2 regions of the Bradyrhizobium sp. LeoB3 genome follow, and region 2 is predicted to be linked to the other one. Evidence: riboswitches for the same ligand, from Rfam matches in the RefSeq annotation. Region 2 holds a riboswitch; the other holds the start of a gene.
The links. Region 2 has a riboswitch for cobalamin ahead of ACZXDY_RS00575 (TonB-dependent receptor). Riboswitches for the same ligand answer to the same signal wherever they lie in the genome.
Positions count from the first base shown of each region.

Region 1: another riboswitch for cobalamin. It lies ahead of ACZXDY_RS01535 (TonB-dependent receptor plug domain-containing protein); the one in region 2 lies ahead of ACZXDY_RS00575 (TonB-dependent receptor).

Region 1 is NZ_JBVBEF010000001.1:344,735-353,440, forward strand. Features, by position in the region: gene ACZXDY_RS01515 (cobyric acid synthase) at 1-597, shown strand, start outside; gene cbiB (adenosylcobinamide-phosphate synthase CbiB) at 570-1,541, opposite strand; gene ACZXDY_RS01525 (ABC transporter substrate-binding protein) at 1,543-2,415, opposite strand; gene cobD (threonine-phosphate decarboxylase CobD) at 2,425-3,414, shown strand; gene ACZXDY_RS01535 (TonB-dependent receptor plug domain-containing protein) at 3,446-5,293, opposite strand; cobalamin riboswitch at 5,544-5,744, opposite strand; gene ACZXDY_RS01540 (hypothetical protein) at 5,978-6,505, shown strand; gene ACZXDY_RS01545 (DUF3551 domain-containing protein) at 6,775-7,011, shown strand; gene ACZXDY_RS01550 (response regulator transcription factor) at 7,067-7,702, opposite strand; gene ACZXDY_RS01555 (response regulator) at 7,896-8,516, opposite strand; gene ACZXDY_RS01560 (sensor histidine kinase) at 8,588-8,706, opposite strand, start outside.
Region 2 is NZ_JBVBEF010000001.1:144,251-152,956, reverse strand. Features, by position in the region: gene ACZXDY_RS00595 (sugar ABC transporter substrate-binding protein) at 1-477, shown strand, start outside; gene ACZXDY_RS00590 (ABC transporter permease) at 530-1,543, shown strand; gene ACZXDY_RS00585 (CoA transferase subunit A) at 1,540-2,448, shown strand; gene ACZXDY_RS00580 (hypothetical protein) at 2,445-3,263, shown strand; cobalamin riboswitch at 3,290-3,490, shown strand; gene ACZXDY_RS00575 (TonB-dependent receptor) at 3,606-5,891, shown strand; gene ACZXDY_RS00570 (PepSY domain-containing protein) at 5,894-7,342, shown strand; gene ACZXDY_RS00565 (MarR family winged helix-turn-helix transcriptional regulator) at 7,477-7,947, shown strand; gene ACZXDY_RS00560 (porin) at 8,068-8,706, opposite strand, start outside.

The DNA.
Region 1 (8,706 bases), 200 kb from region 2:
ATCCTGCCCGGCAGCAAATCGACGATCGGCGATCTCGCCTTCCTGCGCGCGCAAGGCTGGGATATCGACATCAAGGCGCATGTTCGGCGCGGCGGTCAGGTGCTCGGGCTGTGCGGCGGCTACCAGATGCTTGGCCGGACGATTGCTGATCCCGTTGGCATCGATGGCCCGGCGGGCACGGTCGAGGGACTCGGGCTGCTCGATATCGCCACGACGATGGACGCCCATAAATCGACGACGCTTGTGCAAGCCGTTCATTGTGCCACAGGTAGCCCGATCGAGGGCTATGAGATTCATCTCGGCCGCACCAGCGGTGCAGATTGCGCGCGTCCGGTGGGCATGATCGCCGGCCGCCCCGATGGTGCCGGCTCGGCCGATGGCCGCGTGCAGGGGACGTATCTGCATGGGTTGTTCGTCAATGACAGCTTCCGAAAGGCGTGGCTCGCCAATCTCGGCATCGCTTCGTCTGTCGCTTATGAAGCGCAGATCGAGTCGGCGCTCGACGCGCTGGCCGACCATCTGGAAGCGCATCTCGATATTAATCGCATGCTGGAGATCGCACGGAGCCGTCAAACCACTGGCGCCAGCGCCGCATAGATCGCTGCTTCCAGCGCGCAGGCGGTAATCAGCAGCTTTAGCGCGTGGCGGATGTCGGAAGGACCGGCGTCCATCCGTGCGCCGGCATTGAGGAAGGGGTCATCGACGAGGCGGTCGCCATAGCGGCGAGGCCCGGCCAGGGCGAGACCGAGTGCGCCTGCCATGGCGCTTTCCGGCCAGCCCGCATTCGGCGATCTGTGCTTTGAAGCGTCGCGCCACATGACTTTGAATGCCTGCGCGACGGAGCCACCTGCAATCGGTGCAGCGAGTGCGATCAGCACCGCAGCCAGTCTCGCCGGGACAAGGTTGAGCAGATCGTCAAGCCGCGCCGCGGCCCAGCCAAAGGATTCGTAGCGTGAACTGCGATGGCCGATCATCGAATCCGCGGTGTTGACGACCTTGTAGACGAACAATCCCGGCAACCCGAGCAGCGCCAGCCAGAACAGCGGCGCGACGACGCCGTCGGAAAAATTCTCTGCGCAGGATTCGATCGCCGCGCGCGAGACGCCGCTGGTGTCGAGCTGTTCGGGATCGCGGCCGACGATCATGGACACCGCGCGCCTTGCCTCGGCAAGTCCGCCGCCGGTGAAGCCGGAGGCGACCCTGTTGACATGTTGATAGAGGCTCCGCTGCGCGATCAGGATGGAGGCCACAAGCCCTTGGGCTGCTTGCCCGAGCAGCGTCCACCCCAGCGTTGCTTCCAGCAGCAGACCAAGGCCGCCGCAGATCGCGACCAGCAGGCCCGTGGTCAGGCATCCCGCGGCCTTGCGCTGTGCGGCCGACCATTGCTCGCGGTTCAGCGCGCGATCGAGTTGGTCGATCACGGAGCCCATCAGCGCCACCGGATGAGGGAAGCGCCGCCACAGCCAATCCGGATCGCCGATAAGCGCGTCGAATGCGATCGCCAGCACAACGATCAGGATCGTCTCGCTTCCCGCCGGCATGTCATCGCGCCACGCGGCTTAGTTCGGAGACGAGGCGTTCCAGCGCCTCCGAAAGCATCGGCCCGCCACAGACAGTCAGTTTCTCGGGGATCACCAGGCGTTTCGACGATGGATAGAAGCGCTCCAATGCAGGATGCAGCAGGAATGCTTCGCCTTCGTCCTCCGCGAAGTCGCCGCCGTCAGATACAAGGAGCAGATCGGGCCGCAGTTTCACGATCGCCTCCAGCGACGCAAAACCTCCAAGCTTGTAGCCGAGATCATTCGCCGCGTTCTTGAGGCCGATCGTGGCCAGCATGGAATTGATCAAGCCGCCGCCACCCGAGACCCAGCCGCGCCGCGACACAGCCAGCACGCGATAGGGTCGCTGCGATACCGCCTCCTTCGCGTGCTGGATTGCCGTGTCGAGCCGCCGTATCTCGGATGCGGCGCGATCCTTCTGGTGCAGCAGTTCGCCCATTTGCCGGATCTGGCTCTTGACGTCCTCCAGCGAACGCGCAGCGTCGAATTCGATCACGCGGACGCCCTTGTCCTTCAGCAACTCCCGTGTTGCACGCTTGGTGAACTTGCCGGCGACCACGGCGTCCGGTTGCAGGATCAGCACATCTTCTGCTTCGCCCGATAATCGAGGGTAGGCTGCGGCCTTTTCCGCGTTCCAGGAGCGGGCGGGGTCACGCGAATAGGGACTGAGGCCGAGAATTTGGCCCGGATCGGCCAGCGCCAGCAGCAGTTGGTCCGTGCACACATTGATGGAAGCGACGCGTGGCAGATCGGCTGCATGTGCTCCGAACAGTGCTGCGAGTAACAAGAACGTTGCGCCGATCGCCGGCCGCGTTAGGCCAACAAGGGTCTCGCGCAGGAGCGCGATTGATGGCATGAAGCGATCATGAAGCACGGCGGTGATCTGACGGAAGCTATTGCGCACCACGGCGGCGAGCCTGCGGACTGGCTCGACCTGTCGACCGGAATCAATCCCTGGCCGTGGACGATTCCGCACTCCATTCCGGACAGTGTGTGGACGCGCTTGCCATCGCGTGCCGACGAACGGGACCTCCTCGCCGCCGCACGCGAAGCTTACGGCGTACCCGACGATGCAGGCATCGCAGCCGCCGCCGGCACGCAGACCCTCATTCAATGGATTCCGCATCTCGCCGGACCCGGAGCGGTCGCGATCGTCACTCCGACCTATGGCGAGCATTCGGCTGCGTGGAGCAGCGGAGGCCGAGAGATTATTGCATTGAATGATCTCTCCGCGCTGCCTGACCGCGCCATTCACGCTGTCGTCGTCAATCCCAACAATCCGGATGGACGTATCGCGGACCGCAGGGCGCTTCGGCATGTTGCCGAACGGCTCGATCGTCGCGGAGGCTGGCTGGTTATCGACGAGGCCTTTGCCGATGTCGATCCTGGCATCAGCGCTGCCGCGATGAGCGCCGATCTCCCCATTCTCGTACTGCGTTCCTTCGGCAAGTTCTATGGGCTCGCCGGACTTCGCCTTGGCTTCGTGATCGGCCGACGCGACATCGTCGAACGTATCTCCGCGGCGCTGGGTCCATGGTCGGTCTCCGGGCCGGCGCTTTGCGTGGGCACAGCCGCTCTGCGGGATCGATCCTGGGCTGATGCGATGCGTGCGAAGCTCGCTCGGCAGTCGAGCAAGCTGGATCAGGTCCTGACAGCGGCGGGCCTTCAGCTCGTCCGAGGGACGACGCTCTTTCGCCTTGCCTCCCATCCCGATGCCCCGACGTTGCACACCGAATTGGCCCGACGCCACATCTGGTGCCGGAGCTTTAACGGCGCACGCGAATGGCTGCGATTTGGCCTTGCGTCGGACGATGGTCTCGATCGCCTGGCCAGCGCGCTTGGTTCGGTCAAGTAGCGCACCTCGCGCGCGCATCATCACATCCGCTTCACCAGTGGGCACTGAACCCGGCGTAAGCCGCAGGTCCGGTCGTGCCATAGTTGTACACTTCCTGATAACGCTCGTTGAAAATGTTCTCGCCGCGCAAGTACACCTTCCAGGTCTCATCGATCTTGTATTCAGTGTAGAGATCGACGCGGACGTAAGGGGCGAGTGGTAGCGTCTCGTTTGAACCGCTGTAGCGCGTCGATACCGCGAGCACGCGTGGCTCGATCAGCCAGCCCTCGATCGGTGTGATCGGGAACGAGAATCTCGCCAGGTTTTCCGGCCGGCGCGCCAGCGTCAGGCCGGTCGAGAGATCCTTAGCCTGCAGATAGGTATAGGCGGCGTTGAATTTCAGGTAGCCCGGCAGGATATCGACGTTGACCCCGAGCTCCAGTCCGTCGGTTTCGGCACGCGAGACGTTGACGTAGTGCCCGAGCGGGTGCGCCGGATCGGTCACAAAGTCGATCAGGTTGCTGAACCTGTTGCCGAAGCCTGTCAGCGAAACCACAACGCGGCCTCCGAACAGGCTTTGGTCGATGCCGGCATCGTAGCCGAAGCTCTCCTCGGGACTGAGCGCGGAATTGCCATAGGTCGGCGCATAGAGCTGATAGAGCGTCGGGGCCTTGGCGCCTGTCCCGGCGCTCGCATGCAGCTTGGTGCCGGTCTCCGCGATCGTGTAAGCCGCGGTGGTTCGCCATGTCTCGAACCGTGCCACATCGACGACGTCGTCAACCCGGCCGCCCATCGTGATGTTGAGCCGCTCGCCGATCGGCAGTTGCCAGAGCGCAAACACTGAATTGGTGTCTTGCGTGCCTGCGAGCTGCGGCGTCGACGCTCCAGGAATCGGCAATAGGTTGGTGGTGGAGGTGCTCGCCGTTTCATGCTGCACACGCGATCCGACGATGAGCGATCCCAGCGGGCCGACCTTCAGGTTGCCCTGATATTCCAGGCCCGTGCTGTCGCCGACGAAATTGGAGAGGATGGATGTTGTGTTCTGCGGCAGTTTGTTGATCTTGTAGGTGACGTCGTCGAACGAGCGGTCGATATGCGTCTCAAATGCGCTCACGCTATGGGTGAGAATGCCGCCGAACGTGTCGAACGACGCGCGTCCCCAGACCTGTTCGAGCAGGCGCGTCGCGCTCGACGGCGTGTCCGGGAACGTTCCGGAGGCCTGATCATAGGCGGACCGCGTGAATGAGGCCAGCATGCCCGTCTCCAGGCGTACGCCTTCGCCGGAATCGTAGCCGACGCGTGCCGAACCGCCGACGCGGTCGAAGCCATCGCGCTCGAGCGGGCCATACTTGGCTTCGAGCGCGGGGATGCGATAGCCGTAGCGTGAAAAGCCGTTGCTGTGCTGCCCGCTTCCCGTGAACGCGTAGGACCACGGCCCAGAGGTTCCGGTCAGCGCTGCGCTGGTGCTCGCCGTGCCGTAGCTTCCGCCCTCGGTGCTGACGTCGAGTTGTGCCGGACCGGTGCCTTTCTTGGTGATGATGTTGACGACGCCGCCGATCGCGTCAGATCCGTAGAGCGCGCTCTGCGGTCCTTTCAGCACCTCGATCCGCTGGATCGCGCCCGGGGCGAACATCGCGAAATCGAAGTCGCCGCTGGCGGCGGTCGGATCGTTGACCCTGATGCCATCGATCATGACCAGCGTCTGGCCGGTATTGGCGCCGCGCAAGCGCACATTGGTCGTCGCGCCTGGTCCGCCGCTTTCGGTGATATCGAGTCCCGGCACGGTCCGCAGCGCATCGACGAGCGAGGTCGGATTGCTGGTCGCGAGCATTTCGTGCGTGACCACGCTGACCGAGCTTCCGGTCCGGCTCGCCGGCTCCGGTGTACGGTCGGGAGTCACGACCACTTCGGGAGTCGCGGCCGGCGCCTCGTTACCGGGCGCCGGGCGCGCAGGATGGGTCGTTGAAGACCGTTGCCTATTCCTCGGGGCCGGCTTGGACCGGACCTCCGGATTGATGACGACAGCAGGAAGCTGTTCGGGACCCGATTGGGCCATGGCGCCAGTGTGACCGCACGCAGCAACGGCCGCACACCCGGCAAGAAAACGCCGCAAGTTCATTAATGCCCTTCCGCCGACCCACCGTCGAACGAGTTGATACCCGTCAACGGCCGGTCTCCTGGCTTGCGGTCGTCTCGCGATCCGCCTTCCCAAACCTGCTTGGCAGGCCCAGTGGCATCCGGATCGCAAATAGTCCGCTTACAGTTGCGGGGGCAGCCGCGGCATTGGGGAAGATTCCCGCACCGCGTTCCCGTTTCACCCTACAAAGGGCACCGATGACGCGCGCAAAGAAGCACAAGGCGGAGCAAAACTCAAATCGATAACGATCAGAACCCAACAGCATTTTTGCGGATCGCTGATAGCGGCGACCTGAATGACGAACACAGAAAGTTGCTGACAGGCGAAGGGACGGCAGATGGCAAATCCTACAGCCTTATGCGAGCATCACATGTCACCCACACGCGTCGCTAAACTTGGATGATACCGTTCATGTGAGCATCGACAGATTCAACGGAGGAACAGGAAATGTCGGTCCCATGCAAACTCGAACGCAGCCTCCTCAGTCACGACGAATACGAGACGATCCGCCTCACGCATCATCCCGCCATCTATGACGTCGAGCCGGCTGATCTTGCGGACATGCGATCCCGCTTGCGCAAGATGCGCGACAAGGAGCGAACGCTCGGCCGACAAAAGCGGCGAGAGACGCGCGGAAAAGGCCAGCCTCGCGGCGCGAACTTCCCCGGAACTGCCGATCGTCCATCACAACGCAAGCAGGTCTTTGCCGCGGCACTGAAGCGGGTGAACAGCGAGCTCAGGCGTCTTCACAACCTGGCAGCTCGCACCGCCAATGTCGAAGCGGCTCGAAAGGCTCTCGCGCTGCATCGGGCCGCGGACTTCATTCCCTATCCCTCCGCCGGATCGACCGCCAACGAAGGGATGGTGCCGCGCTTGAGCACGCGCCGAAAAAAGATCGTCACGGGCGCGCGAATCGGACGGGTGTCGCAGGCGACGAAAGTCGCGCAGGCGATCCGCGATGCACGAGGGGCGTGAGCCGGCGCTGATCGAGTTGGTGACAGCTTCGCTGCCATCGAGATCTTTGAAAAGCATGGGGCTCCACCCATCCTACGGAAGGTCTGGACCCGTAATGCCTGTTCTCGACACCCGCGTCGTGGCTTCAGAATTCGGTGGCGCGATCCTGATCGGCGCGCTCTAGGGAATCTTGTCAAGCTCGCCCCGGGGAATCATGTATTTTCAGGCGCGTCCTCCTTCGGCACTATGGAGATATCCTCAATGAGCGAGGTGATCTCATGCGCTACCTGATGGCACTCTTATCTGCGGCCGGCTTGATCTGGATTGCCGAAGCTGGTCCCGCTACGGCACGGGACTATCCCTATTGCCTGCAATCTCGAACCACTGGGATTCCGGGAGATTGCTCCTTCCGCACGCGGGCGGCATGTATGGCCGCGGCGTCGGGGCGAGGGGCCACATGCGCCGTCAATCCGCGCGTGGCATTCGGGCGATATCACCGGCGGGGCCGTGTGAACTCCAGCCAATGATCCAATACTCGCTGCGTAGCCCGGCGCGACGACTGCCGCTCGAATTGTCTGCGCCTCAGGGCGCAACCAGCTTCTTGCGAATCGCATAGCGAACCAGCTCGGCTGTGGATGACATGCCAAGCTTGCGCATGGCGGACGCCCGATGGGTTTCGACAGTCTTCACGCTAAGCTTCAAGATGGAGCTGATGGCCTTGTTGGTATGCCCCTCTGCAATCAACTGCACGACGTTCTGCTCCCGCGATGTGAGGAGCGCACTGGACTTGTTCTGTTTGTTGAGCTGGTAGTCGGTCAGCAATTTCTCCAACACGACGCTGGTAAAGTAAGGTCGGCCGTCGAGCAGAGCTTCGATTGCTGAAATGAGATGCTTCCTGGCGTCCGATTTGAGCAGGAAGCCACGTACCCCGGTCAGAAGAGCCTCGGTCAAAATCTCCTCACTTTCATGCATGGTGAGGATCAACACTTCCGAACGCAGGCGAAGCGTCTTGATGCGGCGGCTGACTTCCAGTCCGTTTACGAGGGGCATGGAATAGTCGGCGATAATGACGTCCGGTCTCGTTTCCAGCGCCAATGCGATCGCCTGCTCGCCGTCGGGCGCTTCTGCAGTTACAATCCAATTGGAGCGCGTTTCAACGATCGCGCGAAGCCCGGAACGTACGACTTCATGATCATCCGCAATCAGGATGCGTTTCATGGCGTCGTTCCCTTGCGCTGGAACGGTCGATAGCGATAGCCGACAGCGAGGTCGGAATCATACTGATTGGCTTTCCGGCAGTTATCCCGCAAAACCCTCGGATTTCGCGGGAAATATACTGAGGTCAGCTTAGCCTCCCGGGCTCATGGCGGAACAAGCCGGAACATCAAGCGCCGGATCATGCTTTGGCGTGTCATGCTTCCAGCAGGCGGGCGCGAACCGCGTAGCGGACCAGATCCGCCGTCGAGTGGATATCCAGCTTGCGCATCGCGGCCGCCCGATGCGCTTCGGCGGTTTTGACGCTGAGGTTCAGGATGGCGCCAATGCCTTTGTTGCTGTAGCCCTCCGCAATCAGCTTGACAACCAATCGCTCCCGCGGCGAGAGCCTGTCCCGATCTCCGGTCGAGACCTCGTTCGATTCAGGCGAACAGCTATCGGTGCAAAATGGTTTATGCGCCAGAAGCGACTCAACCGCCGCCAACAACAGCCTGTTGGCATCCGATTTCAATACGAATGCCCGGGCGCCTGCCTCGAATGCCTCCTGCGCCAGCAGGCTGGAATTGTGGACCGTGAAGATCAATACTTCGGTCGGCAGGCGATACTCCCTGATCCGCCGCGCGACCTCCACTCCCGTCATGCGCGGCATGGAGAAATCGACGATCGCGACATGGGGTTGGTTTGCGATCGCCTCGGCAAGGGCCTTGCTGCCGTCGTTCGCCTCAGCAACGACTTCCCAGTCGGCACGTTGCTCCAGAACCGCGCGTAGTCCCGACCGCACCGCTTCATGATCGTCGGCGATAAGAAAGCGCTTCATGGCGGGTTAGCTCCCACTCGTGTTGCGTCGCAGGCCCGACCGGCGCCAGCGAGGCGAGTTCGGCTGTACGATCAGTGAACCCGTTTGCGCGGACCATGATGGCGGGGGCGGCCCTTGGCCGGCGGCGATTTTTCGGTCGCCGGACCGCGCGGGAACACCGCGGATAATGTCGTGCCGGGCTGTCCCGTTC
Region 2 (8,706 bases):
CTGCCGCCGATCAACGCCAACATGCAGCCCCGGCGTCAGGGCTTCCTGTCCGCTCTCGAGGGCCTGAAGTACGAGACTGTCGCCGAGGTCAGCGGCGCCACGCCCGAGGAGGGCGCCAACGGCCTGGAGAACATCCTGCGTCGCAAGCCCGACACCACGGCCATCTGGGCCTCCAACGCCGGCACGCTCGCCGGAGCGGCAGCCGCAGCGCGCCGGGCCAACACGCAGACCAAGCTGTACGGTATCGACATGAGCCAGGATCTCGCCCAGATGCTGCTCGATCCGTCGAGTGCGGTGGAGGCGATCGCCGACCAGCAGCCTTACCGCATCGGCTATCTGACCGTCGAAACCGCGGCGAAGGCAAAGCGCGGCGAAAATCAGCCGCGCTACGTCAACGTGCCGGTGAAGCTCTACACCAAGAGCGATCAGCAACCCGTGAAAGAATATCTGGACCTCGTGCGCTCCTTGTCCAACTGAGGCGAGGCACGGAGCTCCTTAGAAGCCCCTCACAATCTTCCTGCGAGAACTCATGTCCATGAACAGCACGCTCGCCCAACCTCGCGAAGGCATCAGTCCGGCGCGACTAAAGGCGGCCCTGGCCTCCTGGCGCGCCGAGATCGGCGTCGGCATCGCGTTGGCGGCACTCATCATCTACTTCTCGGCGACGGCTTCGAATTTCCTGACCGTCGCTAACTTCGCAACGCTCCTCACGCAGACTTCGGTCGTCGCGATGATCGCGGTCGGAATGACGATGGTGATCATCGCAGGTGAGATCGACCTGTCAGTGGGAGCAACCGTTGGCCTTGCCGGAACCGTGATGTCGCTCCTGGTCGTGAAGCTCGGCTGGTCGCTCGTCACCGCAAGCGCGCTCGCAGTCGGCATTGCGGTCCTCATCGGAGCCTTCATCGGCGCGCTGCGCGTGATCTGGGCGATCCCGTCCTTCATCACGACGCTGGGGCTGCTGTCGGCGCTGCGCGGCGTCGCGTTCTACATTAGCGACGGCCTCACCATCGGGCCGATGCCGAAGGCGCTCGATGGTCTATGGTATGGCTCCGTTCTCGGCCTGCCTACACCGGTCGTTCTCACGGCCGGCACGATCGGACTTGGCTGGCTGCTGCTCTCGCAACTGCGCTTCGGGCGGCACCTCTATGCCGTCGGCGGCAACCCGATCACGGCGTCGCGCTACGGCGTGCCCGTGCGCGCCATCCGCATTGCCGTGTTCATCATTGTCCAGGTGCTCGCGGCGATCGGCGGCATCATGCTCGTGTCGCGGCTGAACTCGGGCAGCGCCACCGTCGGCGAGCATATCGAACTCGACGTGATCGCCGCGGTCATCGTCGGCGGAACCAGCCTGAACGGCGGATATGGTCGCCTCGTCGGCACCGTGCTCGGCGTCATGTTCGTCGCCGTGCTGCGCAACGGCATGGTCCTCGCCGGTATCGACCCCATCGTGTTCCTGATCGCCCAGGGCCTCGTCATCATCCTCGCCGTCTGGTGGAGCATGCTCCGCCGGCAGCGCACACGTGCGGACGGATTTGCATGAGCAAAGCTCCACTTGCCTCGAAGTTGATCACCCTGCCGGAAGCCGCGGGACGCGTTGGCGACGGTTGCCGGCTCGCTCTCGGCGGCTTCGCCGTCTATCAGAAACCAATGGCCTTCGTGCGCGAGCTAGTCCGCCAGGGCCGGCGCGACCTGACGATCATCGGATCCGCCCACTCCTTCGATGTCGATATGCTGGCAGGCGCCGGCTGCTTGAAGAAGGTCGAAACATCTTACGTGGGGCTGGAGAAGCACGGCCTGGCACGCAATTATCGGCGCGCCGTGGAAGGCGGACGCCTCAAGGTCGTCGACTATCCCGAGATGGCCTGCTGGGACCGCTTCCGAGCCAACCAGGACGGCTTCGACTTCTGGCCCGCCAAGTTTCTGGGCGGCAACGATGTCGTCACCTACAACGACGAGATCAAGGAATTCCCCTGTCCCATCACCGGCCGCAGGCTGCACGCTTTCCCGGCAGCAAATCCCGATGTGGTGGTGATCCACGCTATCGCGGCCGACGAGCAGGGCAACATCGTAACGCCGGCGCGGCGGCTGCTGCCGCAGAGCGGCGACGTGCTGATGGCCCGCTCGTGCGAGCATGTCATCGTCACCGCGGAAAAGATCGTAGCAAAATCCTTCATCAAGCGGCACGCCCGTTTCGTCGAGCTGCCCTCCTATCGGATCAGCGCCGTGGTCGAGGTGCCGTGGGGATCGCATCCGACGCCGACGCTGGGGCGCTACCTAGCCGATGATACCCATCTCGATGCCTATGTGGCGGCCTCTGCAAACGACGGCACCTTCGCCGCTTACCTTGATGATTGGGTCCGCCGGCCGGTGGACCACTTCGCTTATCTGGACAAGCTCGGCGCCGCCCAGCTTTCCCGTCTCGCCGACCTCGGGAGCCTTGCATGACCGCGCCCGCCACGCTCAACGAAACGCTCGCCGTCGCACTGGCCCGCAGCTTTGCCGATGCCGAGGTCGGCTTCACCGGTCTCCTCACGGGGGCCGCGGCGGCCCTGTTCGGGACCGGCATCCCGCTTGCGGCCATGGAGCTCGCCAAGCGCATGCACGCACCGAACCTGACCATCCTGCTCGCTGGCTGCTATCATAACCCGGACTTCAGCGAGATCGACCGGCTGCCCGACTCCGAGCACAGCGCGATGCTGCGCGACCTGCCCTGCGAGTCCCAGATGGTCGACTATCCCGGCCAGTTCGTGCTCAAACGCGGCGATGTGAGCTTTGGATTCAGCAGCGCGGTACAGGTGGACCGCGTCGGCAACATCAACAGTGTTTGCGTCGGTCCGCACGACCGGCCCAAGGTTCGCCTCGTCGGCCCGATCCTGCAGCCCGAGCATATGACGCTGTTCCGGCGCGAATATGTGATGATGCCGCACCATGACCGGCGCAACTTCGTCGAGAAGGTCGATTACGTCTCCGGCGTCGGCTATCCGGGAGGGATCGAAGGACGCAGGAAGCTCGGCCTCGACTGGGGCGGCCCCTGCATGGTCGTTACCCCCAAATGTCTGTTCGACTTCGACCGCGAAGCCGGGCGCATGAAGGTCCGCTCGATCCATCGTGGCGTCAACCGGCATGAGCTGCAGGATGCCACCGGATTCGACCTCGGCGACCTTTCGTCGGTGCCCGAAACCGAGGCGCCCACGGCGGAAGAGCTGCATATCCTTCGCCGCGACGTGGATGCGCGCGGTGTCCTGATGCCTACTCTGTGACAGGATTGACTTCGGCTCAGACAATCTCCTAGATCGCGACCGACGGTTCCCCTAACGGGGATCAAAAGGGAACGCGGTGCGGGGACTTTCTCCTCTATGCCGCGGCTGCCCCCGCAACTGTGAGCGGCGAATCTTTCGTCATGCGCCACTGGGAGCCTCGGTCCTGGGAAGGCGACGAAGGGTTGGGACCCGCAAGCCAGGAGACCTGCCGTCAGCCGTGGTCACACGCAAGAATGTCGGTCGGGGAGTACAGACATTGTTTTCGTCCGGCGTGCCATAGGCACGTTCGAGCGAGACCTCGTTTGCGGTGACGTGCCACTGACGTCATACCGAGGTCTGCTCGTGCTCTCTATCGTTACTATCGCAAGGCAGCGTGATGCTGCGCGGCTCGCTTTCAGATACTTCCTGCCGGTTCTCCTGCTCGAATCTTCTTCGGCAAAGGCCCAGCAGCCTGAGACGTCCCATGTCTTGCCTCCAGTGAGCGTTATCCAGCCGCAAAAGCCTGCGGCAAAGCGTCTCAATCATCAGCGTTCAACTTCCGCGGCGCGACCTGCGCAGTCTCAGTCGAGCCGGAGCCCGGCGGCGCGAAGCACTACGCCCTCGACCGCAACGTCCGACACGCCATCTCCGACGCTAAACCTGAACAAGCAGAACGCGAGTGGCAGCCGCCTCAATCTCACCCCGCTGCAGACGCCCGCCAGCGTCGAAACGATTACGTCGCAGACCATCGCAGAACGCGGCCAGCATAATGTCACGGACGCGGTCACCCAGAACGCAGTGGGCTTTACCGCGAGCCCGGCGCCGGGCAATGGCGGCCTCTCGTTGAGCACGCGCGGCTTCACCGGAAGCAATTCGGTGATGACGCTGTATGATGGCACTCGCCTCTATGTTGGCGCAGGAACCGTGACCTTTCCATTCGATACGTGGTCGGCGGATCGCATCGAGGTCATGCGCGGGCCGGCCTCCGTTCTGTACGGGGAAGGCGCGATTGGTGGGATCGTCAATGTGATCCCCAAGAAACCGGTCACGACGCCCTACAACGATGCCGAGATATCGCTCGACACCAATACGACGCGACGCATTGCGGTGGATAGCGGCGGCCCGATCAATCCGAACGTATCCTATCGCGTCAATGCCATCGGCAACATGTCGAACGGCTGGGTTGATCGCGACGAGACGTCGAATGTTGCGGTCTCCGCCGCAGTGCGGGTCCAGGCCGCCGAAAACCTCGCTTTCACACTCTCGAACGACTACGGCAATCGAAGCCCCTCGCGCTATTTCGGCACACCGCTGATCAACGGCGGGATCGACGACACGTTGCGGTTCAAGAACTACAACGTCCTCGACAGCGCGATCCGCTATCAGGATAACTGGAGCCAGTTCAAGACCGAGTGGGACGTGACGGGCGGAGTCAAGGTCCAGAACACACTCTACTACCTGACCAGCCGTCGGCATTGGCGTGATGTCGAGAACTATAGTTGGAATCCTGCAACACGGTTGATCGACCGAACCAGCTACATCGAGATCTTCCACGACCAGGCGCAGGTCGGTAACCGGATGGACGCAACGTTTCGTGGTCATCTGCTGGGCTTCGCCAACGAGTTCGTTGCGGGCTTCGACGTCAACCGGATCGATTTTACCCACACCAACAATTCGCCCTATGGCGGCGCATCTTCGGTTAGCCCCTATGCCGGCGACATGGGGTCTTTTGCGACCTCCACGACGCGAACCACGCCCGGCTACAATGCGATCGTCAATCAATATGCGTTGTTTGCCGAGGACCGGCTGTCGCTAACCGATCAGTTGTCCGTTGTAAGCGGCATCAGGTTCGACCGGCCGGATGTCGACCGCACCGATTACAGGACACCAGCGAATAATTTCGATATCTCGCTGTCGGGTACGAGCTGGCGAACCGGCGTGGTCTACACGCCCGTCTCGAACCTCGCCTTTTACGGACAATATGCGACAGCCGTTGATCCCGTCACCAATCTCATCTCGCTGTCGGCCACGCAGAAAACCTTCCAGCTTGCCACGGGCAAGCAAACCGAGGTCGGGGTCAAGCAATCATTCTGGGGCGGCCGTGGTGAATGGACGCTGGCAGGTTACGAAATCGTCAAGAACAACCTGCTGGTCCCGGATCCCAACAATCCCGCCGGCCTGGCGCTGCAAGTCGGCCAGCAATCGTCGCGCGGGATCGAAGCATCGATCGGCCTGGCACTGAATGATGGTTGGCGCGTCGATGCCAATCTCGCGGTGCTGCGGGCCCGGTACGACAACTTCAGCCAGGTGGTGGGCGGCAAACTCGTCAGCTACGCCGGCAACGTTCCGACGAATGTGCCGCAGCAGGTATCGAACGTGTGGCTGACCTGGGACTTCGCGCCGAACTGGTCCGTCTACGGCGGCGTGCAGATCGTAGGGCAAACATTCTCCGATAACGCCAATACCCAGCTTCGCCCCGCCTACAGCGTGGTCAACGGCGGACTGCGGTGGAAGCCTGACGGGCAAACCACGGTGGCGCTTCGCCTCTACAATCTCTTCGACACTGTCTACGCCACGTCCGCCCCTTCCAGGCAATGGCTGCTCGGCATGCCGCGCACGGCAGAAGTGTCCGTCGACGTGAAGTTCTGATCATGCGCCGCGCTTTGATCCGGAGAGGACGGCGGTGGCTTTACATCACCCATCGCTGGATCGGCATCGCGACCTGTCTGCTGTTTGCGATGTGGTTCGTCTCGGGCATCGTCATGATGTACGTGGCGTTCCCGCAGTTGACCGATCGCGAGCGCTGGGCGGCGCTGCCACCGATCGCCTGGGACCGCGTGCTCGTGGCGCCCGATCGGGCCATGGCCATCGCCGGTGTTGCGAACTATCCGCGCGATCTTCGCCTCGTCATGCTGAACGATATCCCCGTCTATCGGCTGCTGGACTGGAATGGCGCACGCAAGACCATATCGGCAACGGACGGTCATCCGATCGGGGACATCACGACCGAGCAGGCGCTGGCGATCGCCCGCCATCATCCGAATGCCGTGCATCCAAGACTGATTGGCACAATCGAACGCGATCAATGGAGTGTCACGGCGCGCTATGATCCCTTGCGGCCGCTCCTCCTGGTGTCGCTCGGAGATGAAGCCGGAACCGAGCTCTATGTCTCGGCGAAGACCGGTGAACTGGCGCTCGACACCACGCGACGTGAGCGGATCTGGAATTGGCTGGGCTCGATCCCACACTGGATCTATCCCACGGTCCTCCGCCGCGATGGCGCGACGTGGCGGCACGTGGTGCGCTGGATATCAGGAATTGGCCTCGTGGTGGCGGCTACCGGTTTCTGGATCGGCATTCTACGGCTCCGATTGCGCCAGCGTTATGCCCGGGGCAGCGTCACGCCTTATCGGGGATGGATGGCCTGGCATCACATCGCCGGATTGATCGGCGGCATCTTCGTCCTGACGTGGACATTCAGCGGTTGGCTGTCGCTTAATCCGGGCGAGTATTTTGCAGGCCGAGGCCCGAGCCGGGAGATGTCGGTCCGATATGCCGGGCATGATGCGCCCCGGATTGTCGCAGCCTTCCAATCGATGCCTCCGCTCGGGGCGGTCGAAGCTCGCTTTGTCTGGCTCGGCGGCCATCCGCTGATGGTGCTCACCGACCGCGACGGCCGTCAGACTGTTGCCGATCCGGCAAGCGGCACCACGAAGGTGCTTTCCGACGACGAGATTTTCTCAGCGGCGAATAGCTTGTTGCCAAACGCCGCGATGACCGCGCGCCTGCGCCTCCAGCAGTCCGATGATTATTGGTATTCGCATCACAATGAGCGGCTTCTGCCGGTGTCGCGCGTGGGCTTCGACGACGCGGCTGAGAGCTGGTTCTACATTGATCCGCGCAATGGCGATATTCTCGGCCGCGTCGACAACAGCCGCCGGGCGTATCGCTGGCTGTTCAATGCGCTGCACAGTCTCGATTTTCCGCCGCTGCTGCGCCATCGCCCAGCATGGGACATCGCGGTGTTGCTGCTGTCGCTCATTGGAATGATCATATCGACGAGTGGCATCGTCATAGGCTGGCGGCGACTGCGATCCTAGGGACAATGTCCGGCGCGCGGTGACAGCCAAGAGATCAGGACAAAGGCCGCAGCAGGCAAGCCGAATCTCCTTTACAAAACCTGAGCGCGAGATCAGTATCTGTACACGCGGAGATTTCACGTCGGCAGCTTTCCATGAGAAACTACGAGGCGAGCCGCAGGTTCATTTCGGAAGTCACCGCAATGGTCAGTCGTCTGGAGGACATTCGCCACTACTGGGCGCGGCATCTAGGCATAACCGATGCTCAGTGGATCATTATTGTTGCCTTGGCCGAGTTAGACGGACGCGATGGTGTGTCCGTCGAGGCCATAGCGAAGGCGCTGCAGGTGAATACATCTTTTGTCGTGAGGCAATTGAATCTGCTGGAGAGAGCGGGTCTGCTTCAACGGAAGTCCCCCTCCTCGAACACCCAGCTAGCAACTCTCTCTTTGACAGAAGCTGCCTACTCGCATCTGGCGATGCTGTCGTCTGAGCAAGATGCGCTGCATGAACTGATTCTGGCTGAGTTTGGGCACCCCGAACTCGATCGGGTGATCGACAGGCTCGCCGGTTTGAACCATCAGCTTGAAAAGGCCGCGGCCGAAAAGGCCCCGCTATCTTCGTAGCGCAGTCTAATCCGAGGCCACGTCCTCACTGCCCCACATACTAAAAGCCTTGTCGCGCAAACAGAAACCCCCGGCAATCGCTTGCCGGGGGCCTTGATTAAGATTCCTTTGACGCGTGGATCAGAAGTTGCGCTGAACGCGGACGTTCAAGCTGTACGTATCCTGGTCCCTGAAGTCGTACCGAGCGGTCGGCATCGGCGCCGATGGGGTAAGGATAGCGGAGCCAGTGAACTTCTGGTCGAGATGGAACCACATGAATTCGGCCGAGAACGTCAGATTCTTGACCGGGGTCCAGCGGGTGATCGTACCGAGCTGCGAGACATTGAAGTCGGGGTTACAGCTAAAGTCGGCACTGAGCGCCGAGAGGCGGGCAGCAGTGAAGGTGGAGCAGACGAAGAATTTTGCCGTGTTATCGTAGCTGACCGCCGAGTAGCTGCCGAACAAGCTGCTCGACCAGTAAGGATCCCAGTTGTGGTTATACGCACCACGGACGCCCCATGCTGTCGTCAGATGGATTTTCCCATCAGCACCAAACAACGGGCCCGCAAGGCCGGCCGGTGCCCACACTCCGTCAGTCACCGCCCCGAAGCCGATGCTTCCGAAGGAGCCGAAATTATTGGCGCCACCGAAGATCGTGAAGGGGTTAGGTGATGTCGCCGACGTCGAGATCACCTGCTTGGTGTTACCTTTGGCAAAGGTGGCATCGATCTTGAAGTCGTCGCCGGGGCCGGTCGGGATGTTCTTGATCTGCAACGCAGC